DNA from 2 places in the Pontibacillus yanchengensis genome. Region 2 is predicted to be linked to the other one. Evidence: riboswitches for the same ligand, from Rfam matches in the RefSeq annotation. Region 2 holds a riboswitch; the other holds the start of a gene.
What was found. Region 2 has a riboswitch for cyclic di-GMP ahead of GLW08_RS10230 (bifunctional diguanylate cyclase/phosphodiesterase). Riboswitches for the same ligand answer to the same signal wherever they lie in the genome.
Positions count from the first base shown of each region.

Region 1 (4,395 bases), on a different contig from region 2:
CCTGTGGGCAGCAGTTCGTACGTCGCTACTCGGGCGCCCGAGCTTTTGTTCATGGCTTTTGATAATAATATAATGTATTCAACAAACAGATTGTAATCATTATCATAAATAACAATAACATCTTCAGTAATGTTCGCAATTTTATGGAAATAAGCTAGAATAAAGATAACAAACATGTGAAGGGGCGGATGTAGCATGAGTGAGGAAAAAGTGTATCAAGATATTCTAAAATGGGAGAACCAATGGAAAGATTATCGAGCTAATGACTTTGAAATGATTTATGAGCAATGGATGAATAAAACCTTCACGAACTTAAATCCAAAAATGAAGAAAAAATTTTTCCACCAAATGGATCAATGGTTCTTTCATACACATGCCTACATACAAGGAACAGCATTTCAAAATGAAGCAAGATTAAGAATTTTAACAAGTGGTCGTATTTTCCGATCAGATATTGATTATTTAGAAGATATGAAAGAATTAACGATTGATCAATTAACATACTTAGCGCATCAACATATCGCAAAAGGCAAGCTATATTCCTTTGCTCAAGGAGGTCTTACAGGCACGGGCGGATATCTTCTTTTAGGGGTGGATTTTCCATTAATGATGATATTAAACCTTCGAGCTGTACAGCTAATTGGTTTAACATTTGGATATGAAGTAAATCATCCTTATGAAATGATGTTGTCATTAAAGATTTTTCATGCAGCTACGTTACCAAAGCGACTGCAAAAAGGGGCCTGGGATGATCTAAAAAAAGAACTTGAACATCATACTTCTCCGTTTATTTATGAAGGTGAGGATGAATTCACAGATGAAACATGGCTAGAACAGCCATTTAAGCAAGGAATGAAATCATTATTTATTCTAACGTTCCGGAAAAAACTCATTCAAGGAATGCCGATTGTTAGTATGGTTATAGGAGCTACATTAAATTATCAATTAACCCGACAAGTGACCGATTTTGCACTACGATTTTATCAATATCGTTATCTTGTTGAGCAAGGAGAGATTGAGTAATGTCCGTTTCAGAACATAAACAACAATCAAAACCATCGATAACTTGTAAAGTGATTACTATTTCTGATACTAGAGACGAGTCCTCTGACAAAAGCGGCCAGCTAATGATGGATTTTTTAACGTCTTCAGGTCATGTTGTTAAGGACTATGAAATTGTAAAAGACCATCAGCAAGCAATCCGAGAATCGATTGAGTTAGGGTGTAGCGATGAGAGAATTGAAGCCGTTCTAACCAATGGTGGTACTGGTATGGCAAAACGTGATGTAACCATTGAGACAGTGGAAGGTATGTTAGACAAGGAAATGGTAGGCTTTGGTGAATTGTTTCGCATGCTAAGCTATACAGAAGATATAGGTTCTGCTGCTATGTTATCAAGAGCCATAGCAGGTGTGCGAAACCAAACAATTTTGTTTTCAACCCCCGGTTCCACTGGAGCGGTTCGTTTAGCAATGGAAAAACTGATTATGCCTGAATTACCCCATGTAGTAAGAGAGTTATCAAAATAAGTTTTAAGTGAAAACCTCGTATTGAGGGGATTATTTTAAATCGAAACTCCAATTATCATAAGAATTGGAGTGTTTGTTATATTGTTATTTCTAATTTAGTCTTGTCTACTTCTTTCTACCAAAGAAGCCTAAAAGTTGTTTATCAAAACCCCCTGCTGACATCACTATTTGGAGAGAGTTAATAATAAGTGTCTATCTCCAATCCAAGAATTACAAGAGAATGGCTATAGGTAAGCAAATTTAATGACAATAAAAGAATAAAATGGGAATTAATTCAAAATTATTGCACACTTTTAATTGACAGAAATTTAAGTTATTTCGACAAAATCATCAAATAAAAATGGATTTTGCTAACAAATTCTAACAATATTTTTGGGACAAGTTTTGTATAGTTAATCTATACTAATCCTTCAGAAAAAGGCAAACTAATTGAAAGGTTAGGACGCAAAGTCACAGGTCTAAGGTGAATTTTACTAAGACGGCTGGTCTACCTGGAAAAATTCAGGTTTGGAGGAGAATGATGAAAACAAATACGGTTACTGATCGAGAAGAGCTTGATAGTGAATGGGTAGAGTTAATCAAACAGGCAAAGGAGCTGGGATTAACCAAAGAAGAAATAAAAGGGTTCTTCTATCGGAAAGAAGATCAAATGGTTGTTTATAAGAAGTGAAGGTATAAGGATTTTGTATTGATTTTTAATATTTTTCAGAACAAGAATGAAACCTTTAATTCAAATATGGTATACTTCATTGCAGGAAGAAGGTGAAGTGCCATGATAGGAGAACAAATTAAGGCTTTACGAAAAGAAAAACAACTATCCTTATCAGAACTAGCAGAACGAGCTGGTGTTGCTAAATCGTATCTTAGTTCTATTGAACGTAACCTACAAAAAAATCCTTCTATTCAATTTCTAGAAAAAATCTCAAAGGTACTGCATGTCCCCCTAGAGCATTTGCTACATAATGACCAACAACGGGAAGAAGGGTCATCATCTTTAGATGAAGATTGGGTAGACTTGGTTAGAGAGGCCCAGGACTCAGGAGTAACGAAAGATCAATTTAAAGAATTTCTTGAGTTTAACAAATGGCGACTCCACCAAGGTGAATACACCCAGGAAAAAAACAATAAATCCAACTGAAAATAAAAATGTACTAACAAAAAACGAAGCTGTATCGGTAACAGCTTCGTTTTTATTATAAGACGACTGAAAAATAACGAACTCCTAGTGAGTATCCGCTCTTACAACTAATACATCACAGCTTGCATATCGAGTGATATGTTCAGAAACACTTCCAATAAAGAAACGTTCTACAGCGTTTAATCCTGTGGCACCACATATAATTAAGTCTGCTTCTAATTTTGGCGCTACTTCTTTTGCGATTTTTACTTTTGGAGACCCATAATCAATATCCACTTGTACTTGCTGAATTCCTGCTTCTTTTGCCTGTTTTTCATACTTGTTTAAGAGCTCCGTTGCATATCCTTCAGCTCGTTCTGCTAAAGAGCGATCGTATGCTTCCACTGTTGCAAAAGCACGTGTATCTACAACATGACAAATAAAGAGATGAGCATCGTTACGTCTAGCGATATCTATTGCTTTTTCAAAAGCATGTTCAGAGGCTTCCGAGCCATCGACTGCAATAACGATACGTTTGTACTCAAATGGCATATGGAATCTCTCCTTTCCTTTTTCTTCATTATAACATTTGAACGCTTTCATTTGGAAAAAGATGTGGCGAAGAATAAGGCTATCTTGTGACATACTAAAAGTGGGAGGTGTTCTATATGGATAAGGAAAACAAGCTAGGTTTACAATTCGACCCTGAAGGGGAAAAGATTGTAGCAGAACAACTTTCTGATAGTTATATGAGTGGAGTAATTGATCAATACGAACAAAACGAAAGAAACAAAAAGGCCAAAAAGGAACCAAAACGTTCTTTTTAACCACGTCTTCACTTGATTGATGAAAGCATAAAGCTCACCCTTCACCTTACACGAGTGAAGGGTGTTTGTTTATTTATAAGGAAGCAAATTTTGTTTTGTTGAATTCAGCTAAAACTCCATAAAGAACTCCGACAATGACAAAGGTAAGAAAGCCAGGAGAAAAGCTTTCTGGTATGACGAAGTAAATTGCTGTCCCGATTAAAACAGAGATAAATGGCAATCGGTACACACTCCCTGTTTCTTGAAGGGATAACAATGATGATGTGGGTATGCTTGCTCGCTTTATCCATAAATAATCAACTACAATGACGGCGGATATAGGAATGATCAGACCTCCAAGAGCCGATATAAATTGCTCAGCTTGATTAACAAGAGTTGGAGTGGCACTTAATACCACACCTAACACACCGAAAATGATTGCGCTTTGAACTCTTGAGAGTTGAGAAAAAGTATTCAAGAGACTATATCCGCCTGTATAAGCATTGCTCATATTAATGGAAAGCATCGAAACCATAGCGGTTAAGGTGATGATTGTTATCATCCATGGAGTGGATGTTACTGCTGTTGAGGAAACATAAGGATTTACATCGTTAAATAAATAAGCCGAACCACTTCCTAAAATAGCAGTTAAGATAAAACCAAAGCTATTCCCCAAAAATAATCCAAGAGCACCTTGATTTGGCGTTTTTGCGTAACGTGTCATGTCTGCTGAAGCACTTACGCCCGATACGTATTGAACAAATGCTAAGCTAGAAAAGAAAGCCATCATCGTAAAGCTACCATGGCCACTTTCTGGTGTAAGCTCTAATAATGAACGATTTGTTTCATTTGTAGTAAAGTAGATATAGAGCATGGTACCTTCGCCAAGTAACAGTAATGGCAGGAAGTAAGAGGTAGCTTTTTTTACTGCCTCAAAGCCGAT
Region 1 is NZ_WMEU01000002.1:79,657-84,051, forward strand. It holds gene GLW08_RS07560 (EcsC family protein) at 196-1,023, shown strand; gene GLW08_RS07565 (MogA/MoaB family molybdenum cofactor biosynthesis protein) at 1,023-1,529, shown strand; cyclic di-GMP riboswitch class I at 1,939-2,024, shown strand; gene GLW08_RS07570 (anti-repressor SinI family protein) at 2,047-2,199, shown strand; gene GLW08_RS07575 (helix-turn-helix domain-containing protein) at 2,302-2,667, shown strand; gene GLW08_RS07580 (universal stress protein) at 2,752-3,198, opposite strand; gene GLW08_RS21615 (hypothetical protein) at 3,315-3,473, shown strand; gene GLW08_RS07585 (purine-cytosine permease family protein) at 3,547-4,395, opposite strand, start outside.
Region 1: it holds a riboswitch for cyclic di-GMP, as region 2 does, so the genes downstream of both, GLW08_RS07570 (anti-repressor SinI family protein) here and GLW08_RS10230 (bifunctional diguanylate cyclase/phosphodiesterase) in region 2, are expected to answer to the same signal.

Region 2 (4,395 bases):
CATCGGGCGTCGATGCATTAACAGGGTACACCGTTTTTGAAGACGGGAACGCACCGGCTGTAAACATATCAGGTGATGAACTTGAGTTCCACTTGGCTGAGGAACAGACGAAACAGTCGGACGTTGCTGAAGACCGCATCCTAACGTTTGATGTGTATGAAGGCCAACGGGAAGCTGGGACGTTTACCCTTACCAAGCGGACCTTATCCAACGATGATGTTGTCTATTTTACAAAATGGGAAAATGGCCAAGATATTGCGACGAGCATGGACATTACCTATCAATTTGAAAATACCGATAAGCTAACGCTGAATCCCACTCCAGTTGATAGCATTCAGCACAAGCACGACCCTACGGTAGGTGTCGACTCCACTACCCTTCCTGTCGGGCTATTACAGGCTGGTAAAAGTGGATCAGCCTGGCTTGGCCGAAGCTATCAATCTACTTCTCTATCGGAAACGTACGAAGATGGTAGCAAAAGTGTGTTGAGGGAAATTGGTGATGAGGTGAATCCATATATGGTGGAAGACGGTAACCTCGTGCAGAACCTTTCCTCCGGCAGGTCTGACATTGCGGAAAGCTGGATGCTATGGTCAGATGAAGACCTTTTTCAAGATGAAGATGTGTTGAAGAATTGGGAGGCTTATACGGCCGAGCATTACATGAGCACGCAGAAGTGGCTAACCCCAGCTGGTTCCTATAAGAAACTCGCGTATTCGATTGAGCCTGGCACGGAGCTAGGATACGGGCGAAGCATTGGTGGATTACCGAATAAATCCGCTTTAGAGCGCTATAAGGAAACAGGCGAGCGTTTTTTTGAAAGCATGACATTGAATTCCGTTGCGATGATTGAAGCGTATCGCGCTGAAAAAGATACAAAGCTATGGAAGACGGAGTACACGAGTACATGGGTCATGGATGACTACGGCATTCACGCACCGTACACCGATACCCGACACAATGAGAAATTGTCGTTATTCTTGATGAAGGCAGCTGATACGTTTGACGTGCCTTCCTTGAAAGAGCAGACGCTTGTGTATGCGGATCATCTTTTAAAGCAAGCTGAAGAAGGCAATACCATTTCATATGGTGGGGATGCCTTTTTAGTAGCGGACTACGACGGCCCAGGAAAAACCAAAACGCCACACGCTTCCTTGAACCACGCATTAGGCGAAGCATACTACTTGCTTCAAGCCTATCAGCAATCAGGAAAGGAATCCTATCTTGAGCTTGCTCATTCGATTCGATTAGCTATTGAAGAGATTGGCATGGATTGGGTACGCGAAGAAGGTGAACATCGCAAGGACGTCTGGTACATGGTGAAAGCTGACCACAGTTTCGCAGGTAATGACTATCAGCTTCTCACCCTTATCGATCTATACAAAAACCAACAAGCCTGGTCGAAGACGAAATACGGCACAAGCGACATGTTTGCTAAACTCATTGATTCCAAAGCAGCATATCTGGAGCGCGCCGATGTCGATGTCGCACAGGCAGTAAGTGAATATGAAAGCATCGCCCAGTAGGGCGATGCTTTTTTTGTGGGGTCAGACCCCCACCGTTGTAGAGCGATAAAGGATTGCAGGATAAGTGACCATGTTATGTAGGTTTGTGAGATATATAGCTTCAAGATTGTACAGTTATCCACACTATATTCTGTAATGCTTTAGAACTGCATCATGGAGGCCATATGGTATCGCATGAAAGTGAGTCTATTACAAAAGACTCACTAAAACTAAAATACATAAGGTTTTTGGTCTGTAGTATAGTATATTATTACTTTTTATATTACAATATTAGTTAATGCAAAATAACGATAAATAAGATAAAGGCAAACTTATTGAAAAATAAGGACGCAAAGCTACGAGCCTAAGGCAATGCTATGGTCGTCGAGTTACCGAATACATTTTTGAGGAAGAGATATATCCTATGTTCGGTAGGTATATCTCTTTTTGTTTATAAGGAGGTAATAAAATTGACTATCATTAAACCTATAATGAAAAGATCAAATGGTGACGACAACGCTCCTTTTTATCATTCGAATGAACCATCCGTTTTTAAAGAAAGTGGTGAAACCAAAATCGTTCAAGATAGTACGGATTGCCAGCATATAAAGCAGCAATTAGCTAATAAAGAGCAAGAAGCAATGATAATTTATAACAACCTTGAAGAAGTTGTTTGGTCTATCGATATTCCCTCCAAGGACGTACTATTTTGTTCTAACGGATTTGAAAAGCTGTATGGTTATACATTGGACTATATCATTAGTGAGCAGGAATATTGGCAAAGTCTTATTCATCCTGATGATAGGAGCAAAATGAAAAGAGCAATCGAGGATTTATTGAAAGGGGAAAAGCTCTTTGTACAATATCGTTATTATCACCCATCTGGAGAAATACGTTGGATTGAAGTGAAATGCTTCCCCATTTTAAATGATCAACATCAGCTAACAAAGCTAGATGGAATCATGTGGGATATTACTGACAAAAAGCATATGGAAGAAAGAAAAGAATATTTAGCTTATCACGATTATTTAACCGACTTACCAAATCGCAGACAGTTTGACTCCCGAATGGATGAGTTAGTAAAGAATCCTCATTCAGTAGAATCATTTGGCCTTTTATTTTTAGATTTAGATCGATTTAAACATATAAATGATATGCTTGGTCATTTTATTGGGGATCAATTGATTAAGGAAATATCCGATCGCTTACGAGAATGCGTTGGGCATCAACACTTTGTAGCTAGAATGGGCGGAGATGAGTTTTCATCTATTTTATATGGGGTAGATGTAGATCAAGCCATAGAAATTGCTGACCAGATTACAAAACAAGTGAGAGAACCCTATTTTATTAAAGGGTATGAATTACATATAACAACCAGTATTGGTATTAGCATGTACCCTTTCGATGGAGAAGAAGCCAATCATATGATTCATAATACGGATGCCGCACTTTATCATGCAAAACACATGGGGAAAAACACGCATCAAATATACACGCCTTCTATGAATATAACCTCCCATAAGGTTTATTACTTAGAAAAAGATATTCGAAAAGCCATTTATCGAGATGAACTTTTTCTTGAATACCAACCTAAAGTCTCATCGAAGACTGGTGAAATAATGGGTGCTGAAGCTTTGATAAGATGGGAGCATTCAGAATGGGGGAGAGTTTCTCCAGGAGAGTTCATTCCTATTGCAGAGGAAAGTGACTTGATTTGTGAAATTGGTAATTGGGTCATCTACCAGGTTTGTCAGCAACTTCATGATTGGAAAAGGAGTGGCATCGATCTTGTACCTATTTCGATTAATGTCTCTCCTAAACAATTACTAAAGGAAAATTTCACTCAAACCATTATGGAGGCATGCAAAATATATAGCATTGATCCCACATCCCTCCATATTGAGATTACAGAAACATCGCTCATTCAATCGTCAATCGTCGTTAATGAAACTCTTACTACATTAAAAGACATAGGTATTACCTTATCATTAGATGACTTCGGGATAGGCTATTCTTCGCTAACTCACATACGACAATTTGATTTAGATGTACTGAAGATTGACAAATCCTTTATTAATAACTTACCTGATCAACAAGAGGACGTTACAATCATTTCTAGTTTAATCACAATGGCTCATGGCCTTGGGTTGAAAATTGTTGCTGAAGGAGTGGAAAAACAAGATCAATTATCCTTCCTACAACAACAGGAATGTGATTATATTCAAGGGTATTTGTTTAGTAAACCTATCTTAGCTAATGAATTTATTACATTACTAAACAAGAATCGTTTGCAGAATAAACATCCTCATTACACATAGAATACGCCCAATAAAAGACAGTACATTTTGAGTTCGCTTTAGTAATGCAACGGCATCTCCCAATATGAACCTGAATTCAAATGTCTAAAAGAGGACAAGACACCATCTGCTTTCACGGTGCCAGCCCCCACCGTTGTAGAGCAGTGGTGTTGGAGCGTAATAAAAAAGGTACTGGCGGTGGCCAGTACCTTTTTTTGTTGTTTGCTTTATCGTTATTCTGTCGATAAGCTTTCGTTTTTCTTTTTGCGGCGGCCGCGTTGGAAGAGGCCTCCGATTTTGCGGGATAGGTCGTCGAAATAGGTGTAGACGACTGGGATTAGGATCAGTGTAAAGAAACTGGATACAGTTAGGCCAAAAATGATGGTGATGGCCATTGGTTGCTGAGCTTCGGCGCCTTGGCCGAGTCCGAGTGCTAGTGGAATCATGCCGAGTACAGTGGTTAATGTCGTCATCAGGATAGGGCGCAGGCGACTTGGGCCGGCTTCGAGGATTGCTTCGTAGCGATCGCTCCCTTTTGACCTGACGATGTTAATGTAATCCACGAGTACAATGGCATTGTTGACGACAATACC
Region 2 is NZ_WMEU01000003.1:30,641-35,035, reverse strand. It holds gene GLW08_RS10235 (hypothetical protein) at 1-1,526, shown strand, start outside; cyclic di-GMP riboswitch class I at 1,821-1,902, shown strand; gene GLW08_RS10230 (bifunctional diguanylate cyclase/phosphodiesterase) at 1,976-3,823, shown strand; gene GLW08_RS10225 (efflux RND transporter permease subunit) at 4,036-4,395, opposite strand, start outside.